DNA from 2 places in the Shouchella sp. JSM 1781072 genome. Region 1 is predicted to be linked to the other one. Evidence: predicted binding sites of a transcription regulator. Region 1 holds the regulator's gene; the other holds the start of a gene.

Region 1 (7,559 bases):
CGGTGTACCCTATAATATGCCAAATCAATGTTAAACCTCCTTCTCACACGTTCTACTTCTACTGAACCTTATCTATTATACACGAGCAAGCGTTGATTTTAAAGCACTTAAAAAGCATGCTTTACAGCACGCTTTGTTTTTCATACGGTTTTAACCATCCAAAACGGCGATCGTGAATATTTACTGCAAAGAAAAATCCCTCTACATCGCGGAGCGCATCGAAAACATCCGTCTCCGCTTGTAAATCGCCTTCTGCTTCTAGGCAAATTTTCTTTGCATCAATCATTAAAGCACATTGATTATCTGGATTACTTTTTGAGGCAGCTACATACTGATTCGCCGCTTTTTCTTTGTACTTTGCCGTGAACAACTGTTTAATTTGTTCTTCTGGCATAGATGTCGTAATATAATTAATTTGACGATCGTAAATCGGCTGAGTATGTGCCCGTGCTTTTTCCCTTTCTTCAAATAGCTGAAACAACTTCATTTCCTTTCCAAGGTAAGAGGATGCAACATCTTCCGTAACATTAAAAAGTTCATAGTATCTCATCTATTTTCTCCTCCGGCAATTGAACATTAGGAAATATTTAGTTTTATTATACCCGTTTTTTTAAAATATACTGTCAATTCATCGGGGAGAAGCTCACTAGTTTTGTCGAATTGCGTGAAAAGCAGTTCTTTTTTTAATTAATTGCCCTTTTCAGTACAAAAATTTCCGCCAAGGCCACATTTCTGTCTAAAATCACGATACCCTGCTTTTATCATTTAATTCGGTCTTTCTAAAGACTGTCATCCTATATCCAAAAAATAGGAACGTTCAATTTAAATGATATCCATCCTTTATCACGCGGATGGACGCTTTCACCACAGGCACAAGCGCGACATCCGTTTGCGCTACGTTATTACTTGCGCTTTTCTTTTCCGCGGGCAACGCCTCAACTCCTTCGAAAACGTCACTCTTGGACTTTCGGGCTGTTGCTTTTCCCCTCGGAGTCGCCATCTGCGCTAATGAGTGAGCCAGGAGAGAAAAATAAAGTTTACATATACACTAGTTCCATTCACTTTACTATAAAAAACTAATTTCAAACGATTAAAAAACACGTTGACGAGGCTCTTCATCAGCAGTTTCACATCTGAGGCTTTTTATAGCGCCAATGCTTACCGGTGGAAAACCCTCATCACACGTGTTTGATGGATGTTACCTTATTTTCAGCTTACGCAAATTACTTAAGCAAAGCTTTGACTTTGTTCACAACATTCTCAACGGTGAAGCCATATTCAGCAATAATTTGATCTCCCGCGCCAGAAGCACCGAACGTATCAATTGTTAACGTATCGCCTTCATCGCCAACGTACTTCGCCCATCCTAATGAAGCACCCATTTCAATTGCAAGGCGCGCTTTCACGTTTTTAGGGATGACCGCGTCTTTATATTCTTTCGGTTGAGCTTCGAAGCGATCCCAGCTTGGCATGCTCACAACAGATACATCAATCTTTTCTTTCGATAGGGCTTCTTTTGCTTTCATAGCAAGCTGGACTTCTGAACCTGTAGCAATTAAAACCGCATCTGGCTCGCCATTCGCTTGAGAAAGAACATAAGCACCTTTTTTCACGCCTTCATAAGCTTTCGTCGTTGTTTCTTCTTGCGTATCAACATTTTGACGGCTTAATACAAGTGCAGTTGGCTCTTTTTGTGATTCAAGAGACAGCTTCCATGCAGCAGCGGTTTCATTTCCATCACCAGGACGGATAACCGATAAGCCTGGCATCGCACGTAATGCAGCCAACTGTTCAACTGGCTCGTGGGTTGGACCATCTTCTCCTACAGCAATACTGTCGTGAGTTAATACGTATGTGACAGGAACGCCCATTAACGCTGATAGACGAATCGCTGGTCTTACATAATCAGAGAATACAAAGAACGTTCCTCCAAATACTTTTAAGCCACCATGAAGCGCCATTCCGTTTAATGCACAACCCATCGCAAACTCACGAACACCAAACCAGATATTGCGACCAGCATAGTTGTCTCGCCCAAAGTTGCTTTCGTTATTTAAATTGGTTTTATTTGAACCAGCTAAGTCTGCAGACCCACCAAATAATTCAGGAACATGTTTTGCAAGCGCATTTAATGCTTCTCCAGAAGATGCACGCGTTGCTAGACTTTTACCCGCTTCATATCTCGGTAACGCTTGATCGTATCCTTCTGGCAAATCACCAGAAAATGCACGCTCATACTGTTTTGCTAGCTCTGGATTCGCTTCTTTATATGCAGCAAAAAGCTCGTTCCACTCATCTTCTTGTTTCTGACCTTGTTCCTTAACAGATGTGAAAAACTCACTTACTTCTTCAGGAATATGGAAATCTTTTTCGTACGTCCACTTATACGCTTCTTTAGTAAGGGCTACTTCATCAGATCCAAGCGGCGCACCATGGGATGCAGATTTGGCTGATTTATTTGGTGAACCGAAGCCAATTACTGTCTTCACTTCAATTAATGTCGGGCGATCAGATGTTTTTGCTTCCGTAATCGCTTTATTAATTTCAGCTAGATTCGTGCCATCTTCAACAAAAATAACGTTCCAGCCATAAGCTTTAAAACGATCTTCAACACTTTCTGAAAACGACTCATGTAAATCTCCATCTAACGAGATATCATTTGAATCATAAAGAACAACAAGACGATTTAATTTTAAATGACCCGCAAGTGACGCTGCTTCTGCAGACACACCTTCCATTAAATCACCGTCTCCACAAATCGCATACGTGAAATGATCAACAATTTCATGGTCATCTGTATTGTATGTCGCAGCTAAGTGACGCTCCGCCATTGCCATCCCTACTGCCATTGCAACACCTTGCCCAAGTGGACCTGTTGTTGCTTCAACGCCTGCCGTATGACCATATTCTGGGTGTCCTGGCGTACGACTTCCTAACTGACGAAATGATTTCAAATCATCCAACGTCACATCATAACCTGTCAAATGAAGAAGGCTATATAAAAGCATGGAACCATGTCCTGCTGATAAGACAAAACGATCTCGGTTTGTCCACTCAGGGTTTGCTGGGTTATGATTCATGTGATTTGCCCATAAATCCAACGCCATTGGCGCTGCGCCCATTGGCATCCCAGGGTGACCTGAATTGGCTTTTTCAATACTATCAATTGAAAGTGTTCGAATGGTATTTACCGCTAATTCTTCAATATTGTTTTTCATTTGTTACACCCTTTCATTCTTCGTACGTTTCCATCATAAACAAAATAAAAAAAATGTACAAGCCTGACGGGAGCTTGTACATTTAGTGTGGTGGATTTTGTTTTTGTGCTTTACTATCTTTTAGCTTTTGCGGTGTCACATCCGTACCCTCTTCATCAACAACTTTAACGGAATGTAGTTGATTTTTAAATGTGGAGCGGAACGTATTTAAATATTCTTTTCGAAGCGCTTGCTGTTCGTCTTTTTGCTGCTTCGTTAATCCTGATGTCTTCGCTAGTTGAGACAGTTCATTGATTCGGTCTAATTTTGATTTTGATAACAACGTCAATCACCTATCCTTCGGTTGTCATCATAGCATCTTCATTTCATTAGATCAACTCATCTGATTTTGTTTGCTCGTATTGCTGAAAACGCCGATGTACCGTTGCTTTTGAACAATGATAACCTAACCCATTTAACGTTATCGCAATGTCATGAAACGTTAGCTTTTTCTCTCGCAATCTAACAATTTCTTCAATTGGGAGGTCTTTTTTACTGCGTCCCCCACTACCTGTATCTTTTAAGTTGCGCTCCGGATGATACCCTTTTTCAATCGCTTTTCTCATCCCGCGTTTGATTTTCAAGTTATGTAATTTTCGCTGGTACTCTTCCACGATGGCTACGATTTCAAAAACCATCTCGTCTGCTTCTGATAAATGTAATGCACCATCGTTGTGACATGTATAAATCGTAATGCCATACTTTTGAAGTTGATATAGAATAGCAGTCCTCGCTCTTCCCCTACCAATTCTCGTCTCGTCTGTTACAAGCAAATGCGTAAACGTTTGTTTTTTTGCTTGATCTAAAAGAAATAGAAGATTATCGCGATCCAAGTCATATCCACTAGCAACCTCAGAAAGACAATCGCTCACTTCTATTCCATGTTGATGAGCCATTTTCACTAATTCATCTTCTTGACGAGCTAAAGACGTTTGTTGACTTTCTTTATCCGTACTAACTCGACAATATAAAATGGCTTTATTTCGTTTCATACTGTACCTCCCACTGCAATGTTTCAGCGACTAACGATCATTTAAAAGGATTACGTGACTGTCCGTATTGCTGTTTCGATCCTCTACTTGCTCGTTCTCATCACCATCAAAGGATAACAAACTACTAAACATAAATAAAACAGTAATAATACCAGCAATAATAATTCCTTTTTCTTGATTCTTCTTCATTATCGATCACCCGTTCGTAAGAATATTTGTTCTTACTCTAAGATACTTCGAACTTTTGTTCGTGTCAAGCATTTTTAGAACTTATGTTTGCGTTCGTATGTTCGATGTGCTAAAGTAAAGATAACGAATACATAGATAAAGCAGGTGAAGAGGAGTGTCTAAATTATCTACTAGACAAGAAGAAATTTTATTATTTATTAAAGATGAAGTAAAAAAGAAAGGCTATCCGCCTTCCGTACGTGAAATTGGGGAAGCAGTAGGTTTAGCATCAAGCTCAACCGTACATGGTCATCTTGCTCGTCTTGAAAAGAAAGGATACATTCGTCGTGATCCTACGAAACCTCGAGCAATTGAAGTGCTTTCGCTTGAAGAAGCACTGGACGAGCCTTCCATTATTCGTGAACGTGCACGCTATATTCCTGTAATTGGTAAGGTTACAGCAGGTAGTCCAATTACAGCGATTGAAAATATCGATGACTACCTCCCCCTTCCAGATCATATGTCTGGTCATGAACAAGTGTATGCCTTAGTTATTCAAGGTGAAAGTATGATCGAAGCGGGTATTTTCGATGGGGACCAAGTCATTGTGAAGCAACAGCAAAGTGCTGATAATGGTGATATTATTGTTGCGATGACTGATGAAAATGAAGCCACCGTCAAACGTTTTTTCCGAGAAAAGAACTACATTCGCCTTCAGCCTGAAAATTCAACAATGAAGCCGATTATACTAGACAATTGTACGATTTTAGGAAAAGTCATTGGTGTTTTCCGAACGATCCATTAAACATAAAGAAAGAGCACCGGAAAACCCAGTGCTCTTTTTTTACGCCTTTATTGATGATGGGCTTGACTGTCAGCCTCATTCTCTTCTTTTTTACTTTCACTATTTAACATGATTTTTAAAACAATCGCGGTCAGAAGAAACAAGACGCCGGCACTAATAAATACATACGGAATACCAAAACTCGCTGCAATTAAACCGCCTGAGACCGGTCCTAATACGTTTCCTAAAAAACGAAAGCTTTGATTATAACCGAGCACTTCCCCTTGCATCGATACTGGACACGCTTGGCGAATAAACGCTGTCGTGCAAGGAATTAATCCTCCTACCGCTAAACCAAAGACGAAGCGTAACACAATTAATTGCCAGAGTGAATCAACGAATGCTTGCGGAATGAAAAACACACCAGACAAAATAAGTAAAATGAGCATTACCTTTTCATGGCCCATTCGATCACCTAGCTGTCCCCATTTTCGAGTTGACAATAAGTTCCCTAAACCGGTTATTGAAAACGCTAAACCGGCTAAAAATGCCATATTTTCAACTGGCCCGACTAAATCATTAACGAATAGAGCTAAAAGTGGCTGGACGCTAAACAATGCCATTTGAATAATGAGCGCTACAACCATTACCATGATTAGCATAGGGGAACGAACAATAAATGCCAGTACCTCTTTTGCTGCATATTTCCGCTTTTTCTCACCTTTTTCTTCATAAATCACTTCTTTTACCCCAAAAACAACAAGTAGTGATGCGAGGGTTAAGATTGACGCGGTCAATACAAACGTTAATTCCATTCCAACAGTATCTGCGATCAGACCTCCAAACAAAGGTCCTAGTAAACCTCCAGAAACAGTACCTGTCTGTAAAGTTCCGAGCGTTTCTCCTGCTGTACGCTTACTACTTTGTGCTGCAATTAGAGCCATTGATGCAGGGATAAACCCTGTCGCAAGCCCCATGAAAGCACGCAGAACAAACAATGCCTCAACAGATTGAACATACCCCATAAGAAATACCGAGATGGCAATCCCAAAACCAGTTCCAATGAGTACTTTTTTTCGTCCGTAACGATCTCCAATTCGTCCCCAAATTGGCGCAACGAGAAAAGCAACTAAGAAAGAAATACCGAAAACAAAGCCAGACCATCTTTGAACATCTTCACCTGAATATTGTCCGAACGATTCAATGTAAAGAGATAAAAATGGAATGACCATTGTCATACTTGCACCAACAAACAAGTTGGCAAACCACATAATCATTAAATTACGCTTTTCCGCTTTTATACTGATCACCTTCGTTGTCTAAAGATCTTCCTTGTTTATTTCGCAACTCTAAATATATGCGAAAAAAAAACAGCCGTCAAACGCTCTCTCCTAGCTAAATCTGTAAGAAAAGAGTCTAAACAGCCCGTTTTCTTTCATTTCATTCTCTTTTCACACATCCGAAAAAATTTCATAGGATGACTATAACCCATACATAGGAGGCGAATGGAATGGATCTTTCAGATGAAATGGTATTGCTTATCACCATTCTTGTCCTGTTTTTGTTACTTGTCATTGTAGGAATTATTTTATTTTATCTTTAACCGCTTCAAAAAAGCGAAAGTGTTTGGTAGCGTATTTCAACTAAATTCGTTACACTCACTCCAAGCAAACGAACTTGGTGACGGATCTCTCCATATTCAAACCACAATTCTTGCACATACTGATATAACGCTTCACTTGTGTGAACGTAATCAGGTAAACTAATCCGCCTCGTTATCGTTTCAAATGATCGATAGCGAATCTTCAAGACAATAGTTTTCCCTTGTTTTTTTACTCGTTCAAGGGAAGCTTGCACTTCATCTGCTAAAAGTCTTAGTTTTAATAAAACATCTTCATCGGTTACAAGTGGTTGTGCATACGTATGTTCTTTTCCAACCGATTTTCGATCACGATGCAGTTTCAGCCGATTGTTATCAATGCCCCTTGCTCGTTTGTAATAAGATAAACCAGCTTTTCCGAAATGATGAACAAGATCAAGCTGAGTCATCTTGTATAAATCATCGCCTACATAGATGTTCAGACTGTGCATTTTTTCAGCAGTTTTTGGCCCGATACCTGGAAACTTCTCTACGGCTAGTTCTTTTATAAACGTCAGTGCCTTGTCTGGTGGAATGACAGTGAGTCCAGCAGGCTTTTTGACATCGGACGCAATTTTAGCTAAAAATTTATTATAGGATACGCCTGCAGAACTTGTTAGCCCCGTTTTCTCCCAAATATCAAGCTGAATTTGACGGGCTAATTTACTCGCACTCTTTTCATGATAATGATTATCCGTCACATCTAAATAAGCTTCATC
Region 2 (7,559 bases), on a different contig from region 1:
TATCGATCAACAAATTACCACGACCTTCAGCATCATTTGCAAACATTTTTTACAACGAGAGAAACGCGTCGTCACTCTTATTCTGCTGGTGTGCAATACGAGGAAAAAGTTGAGACACTGGAAGGGCCAGCTCTCTATGTTGAATATCACGCTTCATTTAAAAAAGAGGCGCTACAAGAAAACTGGGCTGAACAAATGATTGATCCTTTTGATTCAACGCTTTCTTTTCGAAGAAGCTGTTATTACTCAGGGTTCTATTTAACATGCCTTCTTGATCGCGTGTTTAAGCAGTGGAAAGAAAATCATTTTTCGCACAGTAGCACGCTTTATGAACAATTACAAGCACATGCTTTAAGTGCTAAACAACCAGTCATTCACCTGTCCAAACAAGTAGAAATCATAGCTGAGAAGGTCTATCAATGGACGCTACAAAAAAAAGAACGAGCAATCAACGATTTTCACTCACGTTCAGGCATACACTATGTTTTAAAAGGAGATATTTCTGTCTTAACATTCGATCCGATGAATACCATCATTAATCATAATCAATGGCTTTATCAAACATTCTTAACAGCTTCCCTTGGTACGGAAAAACATGAATTTCGAGAGCCTATTTTAGCTACATACTACGACAGCCATCAATTACAGCAGCTAGAAGTAAGGACGAATGCGCCGCTTTCAGCATTACTTCCAACTGTCCAGATGAAACAAGATAATCAATTAACGATCCTAACGTTTTAGTTTCCTCTTTCATCCTTCCACTCGATCTCCTTTTGTTGACGGCTGTGATGTAACGAGAAAATGGACATGCTCATTCGAACGGTTCTGCACTTGATGTAAGATCGTCGGCGCGACTTCATAGCCTTCACCTTCTAAGAGATTCGTGACTTGTCCTTCTATGGCGATCGTAAGGGTGCCTTTTAACACATAGAAGAACTGTCTAGCATATTGATGATAGTGACGAACTTCTTCTGTTAGAGGTGGCATCCGTTCCGAAATCACACTAAGTTCTGCCTGATCCACCAGTCGCCATCCATCGCAGTCCTCCCCCCATTTGTAGTGGGGGGCTGTCTGGTGTGTCTTCTTCATGGCTTTTTGTCCTCCGTTTTTATTTTGTTGACGAACGTTTTCTTGCTGGACGTTTTCCGTTCGTTTTTCGATAGGTTGGCTTTTTTGAGAAATCAAATTCAATCTTGCCTTCTTTTAACGCAAGTGCTGCTGAGAATGATTTGCCCTGCTTACTTTTAAAACCTCTTAGTGGTGCGGTTTCCCCTTTAGTGAGCAAACGCTTAACGGTAGCGTCGGTTAGCTTCTTCTTGGCAAGCGTTTTGACGATCACAAACTTGCAGCTGTTTTCCTTCGCTTTCGAACATGCATAGACCGGCCCTCGACTTAGGACTGCTCCGCCACAAAGGGGACATGGTCCAACACCTGACTGATCCGACTCCGTTATTGTCGATGCGTCGATGGACATCGTTTGTAAATGATCAGGCGCATCCTTTAATAAGCGATGAATATACGCGTGAATGTTGCCAATAAACGTGGCACCATCTTTCTCTCCTTGTCCAATTTTCCGTAAAAAAAGCTCCCATTGTGCCGTCATGTCTGCTTTACTAAGAAGATTGCCTTCTACAGCTTGGCATAAAATTCGCCCTTTTTCCGTTACATGAACTTTGTTTTGTTTAATCGTAATATACTCGCGGTTCTTAAGCGTCTCAATAATATTTGCTCTCGTAGCGCCTGTCCCAATTCCCGTCACTTCGTTTAAAACAGCTTGTTCTTCTTCATCTTCTACAAACTTTCCTGCGGTTTTCATTAATGGAATTAACTGTCCTTCTGTATACAAAGGTGGTGGCTGCGTCTTGCCTTCTTTTGCTTTAACGGTAGCCATGACTTCTTCACCTTGTTGCAACGGTGGCAGGACCGGTGGCTCATCGCTTTTTTTATTTTTGGCTGGAGCGTAAGGAAATAGCACTTTCCATCCTATGTCTTGCTCCACCTTACCTGTCGTTTGAAACGGCAAGCCTTGAACATCAACCGTCACCTTCGTTTCTTCGTACTTATACGTTGGTGCGAACATGGCCAAAGTTGTTCGCAGTACTTCAAGATACAGATTTTTTTCGTCTGGCTTTAACTTTTCTACTTGCAGCGAGGTAGGAACTTTTTTTGTTGGGATAATCGCATAGTGTTCCTGCACTTTTGCATCGTCCACATAGCGTTTTCTTGGAAATAGAAACGTCGGTTCAAATTGCTGTTCAATTAGCTGCTGGTACTGGTTAACTTGCTTACGAAGATACGAAAACTCTGCATTTGTAATATGGTTCGATTCTGTTCGTGGGTACGTTAACCACTTCTTTTCGTAAAGTTTTTGTACCACACTTAATACTTTTGACGGGCTGTATTTCCATTTTCGGTTGGCGCTCGCTTGTAATGTTGCCAAACTGTGGAGCAACGGCGATGGGATCTCTTTATTTTTCTTGCTTAATTCCGCTATCGTACTCGCAGTCTTCCCTTTTATCCCGTGCTTGTCCAAAAGTCTGCTCACGTCTTCCTTTGTTTTCAAACGGTGTTTATACGTTGCTTGAAATGAGCCTGTTTCCGCTTCAATATTTGCCTTTAATTCAAAAAAGGGTTCTGAAACAAATGCTTCAATTTCTTTTTGCCGTAAATAGATTAAATAGAGTGTTGGTGTTTGAACACGTCCAACTGAAAACGTGTCTTGAATGCCTTTCGTTCGCAATAAAAGCGAATAAAGGGGACTTGCATTCATCCCGACAAGCCAATCCGCTACTTGTCTAGCTTTTGCTTCTTCGTACATAGGCTCAAATTTTTCACCTGGCTGCAAGTGCAGAAACCCTTCCCGTACGACATCATTTTCTTGGGAGTTAATCCATAACCGCTTAATTGGTACATGACTCATAACGCCGGCCTGCTTAATGATAGAGCGAGCGATATTTTCTCCTTCTCGATCCGGATCGGTCGCGATAATAATGAGTGTCGCTTTCTTCAGCCAACTTTTCACAATTCGAAACTGTTCTTGCTTGCTTGCTGGCACTTGAAATTCGACCTCTGTCGGTAAAATAGGGAGATTCGCTAAGTTCCAGCGTTTCCATTCCTTTTTATAGTGACCGGGTAAACAGAGCTCTACTAAATGGCCAATGCCCCAAGTCATAATCGCTTCCCCTTTAAAAAAGCGGGAATCATTTATCGTAATATACCCTTTTTGTTTCGTCGTTTGTTTAAAAACAGTTGCATAACTTCTTGCCTGATCAGGCTTTTCCGCTAAAATTACGGTTGTCATGGTTCCCCTCCTGTCTACCTTTTGAGGTTGATCGGTTTATTTATGAGAATATTTGATAAAAGATGCTTTAACGAACATTCTATTGTTCTACCACCTAGTGTACAATACAATCAAACACGATGAAGGGAAGGATTTTTATTAGGTATTTATATGAGTCAATATGGAAGTACTTGTTTACCTTGCTTATAATGACCTTTTTAGTTGCTTGCTCGCAGCACCCTTCATTACCAGAGGAGCAACCAGACGATTTTCAATTTCACCTAACATACGGTTTCGGCGAAACGCCTACAAACGAAATCAATACATTTGATCAGACATTTACAAAAGATCTGGTGCAAGCAGGTACGGAAACCATATCATTTGAATGGACCAACGAGCAAATGGCCACTTTTTATAATCAGTTTCGCGACAACCATGTACTTCAACTTCCTAGCGAGAGTGAAAGCGCCCGCGCCCCCTGCACGATTCCTTACAGACAGTACGACCTACATTTCGTTGTTCAAGGTGAAGCGTATAGACTGAAATGGGATTCAGAATGCTCGACTGACGCCATTGACCAATGGGAACAATTTATGGGGAACGTCTATGAGAACATGCTCAATCCTTCAGAGGCGTATCAGCTATTACCGGATGCAGTCGGAGGCTATGATTAACAAAAAAAGAGAGCACAACCTCCATTCTGAGGTGTGCTCTAACCTATTATCGCTTTACACGAGTCTCTTCTTCTAGTCTCCAGTCACATAACCGTTTAACTCTGCTCATTAACTGACGATGCTGTCTCCAGCGTTCTCTTCTTGATTTTCGTTCCATATCGATTACTCCTCTGCTTGGTTTTTGTAGTATTGCTTCTCCTTTTTCGGACTACTAAACGTTTTTTGCGTTGGATAATGCGCTTTTGAAAACGAACCACCACTAACATCTTTAACCGTATGAACAACTGTAAATGCGTCCTCATCAATATCACGAACAAGTTTTTTCAAATAAAATAGCTGTTGCTTGGAAACGGAAACGTAGATCAAATTCTCATCAATACCGCTTTCATCATTCTTCCCTTGAAGTATAGTCGTATGGGCGCCTAAATTTTTTCGTATGCTTTTTGCAACGTTTTGATAGTGATCCGAAAAAATATGCACGACTTTTTTAGACTCAAATCCTTCAAGCACATAATCCGTCACCTTTTTTCCAATAAAAAGCGCAACAACGGTATACAACGTCAGCACAGGACCGATGACAAATACACCTGCCACGACGATGGCCGCATCTAAAATAAAATTCGTACCTGTTAATTCCCAGCCAAACTTGTAATTCAGCATCCGCGCAATCGTCGAGGAGCCGCCAGTTGTGCTTCCTGAGCGAAAAATAAAGCCAAACCCAATTCCAGTAAACACTCCTGTATACAAAGCAGCTAGTAATGGATCATTGACCGGCCCCGCTACGTCTTCAAGTAAGAATAAAAACAATGAAAAGAGCGGAATGGTAATAATCGATTTTACAATCATCGGACGCGGTAAATACCGATACCCTAGTAGCAAAACAAGTCCATTTGCCGCTAGCGTAACAATTGCGGGTGACCAACCAAGACCAAAATAAAGCAAAAGCGCAAGTCCTGGAATACCACCTTCAGCTAAGCCATTCGGCATCGCAAAAATGGCAACTGAAAGCGCAAAGAAAAACGTACCTAACACCATAAATCCATAGTCTTTCATACGCCACTTCCCTTCTCTCTGTCTAAAGTGTGCGCTGTGACATATACAGCTATTCGATCTTTTTCGTTGTACTAGCAACATACCCGCTTTATAGAATATTAGTCAACGAAACAAAAAAAAGTGGTGCAGGACCACTTTTTTCTTCGTCATTATTGTTTAATGGATCGCTTTATCGGCTTTCCATTTTTGTAATAGCGTTCTGGTGACAACAGAAGAAAGTAGATATGTACAGAATCGTACCCTTCTTCTCGGAAAAAAGTTGTAAAGGTTTCTGCAATGTCATCGTGAACATCCTGGTCTCTAGGAAACATCCGAATCTCAAGTGTGAGAGGAACGTTTGCAATCGGTTCAGACATGACCCGCTCAATTTTCACCTTTTCTTTTGACATATCCACGATGCCAGTAAACACATCTATAATTGCTGGTGCAAGCGCTTGTAATGTTTCCGTTGAAAAACCGGTAAAGCGTAAATATGGCAACCCCATCACTTCATTTCTTCTAGTTTCTACTGCATAAGTGTACTTGTCTCGTTTTTAAATTGCAATAAAAGTGCGTCTAACATGCACGCTTACATCAAGACATAAAGCAAACCGCACTCAAGGGGGAAGTGCGGTTCAGTGTGTATATTCATCAAGGAAGGGGGGAGAAACAAATCTTAGGCATGCCTATGATCTGTTGTAAATTAAATATCCGATTCTCTCCTTGTTCAAACCTTTTTCGCAAAAAAATTTTTTTAATCTTGAATTGGTTTCTTAACAAGTCACCAGCTTTTTTGAGCAACGCTGGCACCAATTGTAAAAAAGTGTAATCGTTGATTAAATCGGGTACGGAAAAGTAAAAATGAGCAGGGTCTCCATGATAAGGTTCACAACATATTAATTGGAAAGTTAGCACTCTATTACCTGCCAGATGTTTTCATTTAGAAAGGACGTTCCGCCATGTATAAAACGATTTTGTTCATTTCTTCTTTTATAACCTTAACATTTCTCTTAGCAAGCTGCGTTGAAGATGATATTGTTTTTGAGCAGACGTACGAATCGCCTCTAGTAGAAGGATTACCTGACGAGCCGCCAGAAGTTTCGTTACTCGTAAACGGGGAAGCACAGTCGGATTTTCAGTATGAGCTTCTATGCTGGGGAACGTCATGCAGAGACGATGTGACTCATGAAATGAGTGCAACAGAAGCGGTAGAGGATCTTCCTTCAATTGAGATGTCTCCGGGTGATACCATAACCGTTCAAAATGAAGACCAAGATTTGCTCAACCAGTTTGACTCCGATCATTCCATTAGCTATCGTCATCGTGGAAATTATTATGCAGCAACATCCCTCTCTACAACTCATATCAATATAGATGATCTTCACAACACATCAACACCGGGAGAATACCTCCATCAAATTCATCTTGAGTGGCTTGATGAACATGAAGAAACAGTCGGTTCAATCGTTCTTTATTACACCATTGAAATTATCGAGACATAACACTAGAAACAGAGTTGTCTAACCTTTTTTAAATTGGTATGTTTAGAGAAAAAGAGATTGGACCACACACATGACAATAAATGAATGGATAATGATTCTACTCGCTTTCTTTCTTGCCGTTGGTGCATTCGATTGGTGCATCGGCAATCGATTCGGGCTAGGGGCAGAATTTGAAAACGGCATTATGAGTATGGGAAGAGTTGCACTTGCAATGGTCGGCATTATCACACTTGCGCCACTTGCTGCGCAGTGGCTTACGCCTGTGATTGCCCCGCTCTATACATTTCTTGGTGCCGACCCTGCCTCTTTTGCGAATACGATCTTAGCACTTGATATGGGTGGCTATGCGCTTGCACAAGAGATGGGTATAAACGCTGAAGCCAGTTTGTTTTCCTGGGTCTTCTTAGGCACTATGCTTGGACCAACAATTGTTTTTACGATTCCGATTGCCTTGCGGATGGTTGAAAGTGGTGACCAACCTGCATTAGCGAAAGGAATGCTTATAGGCTTGAGCACGATTCCGATCGGCTGTTTTCTAGGTGGCTTTATCGCAGGTTTTAACCCAGAGATGATGGTTCGCAATCTTATTATTCCTACTCTGTTTTCAATCATCGTCATTCTCGCACTACGTTTTCAGCCAAAACGTTCGATTAAAACATTTCTTCTGTTTGGGAAAGGAATCCAAATCATTGGTGTTATCGGCTTAGCTTTAGCAGGCATCACACACATTACTGAAATTGGCGCTTTTACTCAACTAGCACCGCTTGAAGACGGCTTAATGATTGTCGGCACCATTGCAGTGGTGTTAGCCGGAGCATTCCCGCTAGTGGCAGTATTAAAAAAAGGGATGCAGCCCTTTTTTGTCACGATTGCTCGATGGTTAAATGTCGATGGTTATGCGATTACTGCCATTGTGACCTCCCTCGCCCATGCCATACCAGCTTTCTTATTACTTAAAGATATGACGATTCGAAGCAAGGTGGTTGCGACATCTTTCATGGTTTCAGGCGCGTTCGTCCTCGGTGGTCACCTTGGCTTTGTTGCGAGTATTGAGCAACACATGGTTGTTCC

Evidence for each region. Region 1 encodes LexA, which represses DNA repair genes until DNA is damaged. Its sites were predicted from a motif close to CGAACATATGTTCG; they were not measured.
Region 2: the regulator LexA is predicted to act here: its motif matches at 3,373-3,386, upstream of ACE1TH_RS14995 (type IA DNA topoisomerase).

Annotation. Positions count from the first base shown of each region.
Region 1 covers NZ_JBHFQE010000001.1:902,830-910,388, reverse strand. Annotated here, with positions in the region: gene ACE1TH_RS04825 (YneF family protein) at 1-28, opposite strand, end outside; gene sirA (sporulation inhibitor of replication protein SirA) at 122-550, opposite strand; gene tkt (transketolase) at 1,224-3,218, opposite strand; gene ACE1TH_RS04810 (DUF896 domain-containing protein) at 3,301-3,540, opposite strand; gene ACE1TH_RS04805 (YneB family resolvase-like protein) at 3,587-4,249, opposite strand; gene ACE1TH_RS04800 (hypothetical protein) at 4,280-4,438, opposite strand; gene lexA (transcriptional repressor LexA) at 4,593-5,222, shown strand; gene ACE1TH_RS04790 (MFS transporter) at 5,270-6,478, opposite strand; gene dinB (DNA polymerase IV) at 6,810-7,559, opposite strand, start outside.
Region 2 covers NZ_JBHFQE010000003.1:223,583-231,141, forward strand. Annotated here, with positions in the region: gene ACE1TH_RS14985 (hypothetical protein) at 1-741, shown strand, start outside; gene ACE1TH_RS14990 (cupin domain-containing protein) at 751-1,089, opposite strand; gene ACE1TH_RS14995 (type IA DNA topoisomerase) at 1,109-3,301, opposite strand; gene ACE1TH_RS15000 (hypothetical protein) at 3,490-3,954, shown strand; gene ACE1TH_RS15005 (YitT family protein) at 4,117-5,007, opposite strand; gene ACE1TH_RS15010 (DUF1904 family protein) at 5,157-5,492, opposite strand; gene ACE1TH_RS15015 (hypothetical protein) at 5,946-6,488, shown strand; gene ACE1TH_RS15020 (ethanolamine utilization protein EutH) at 6,559-7,559, shown strand, end outside.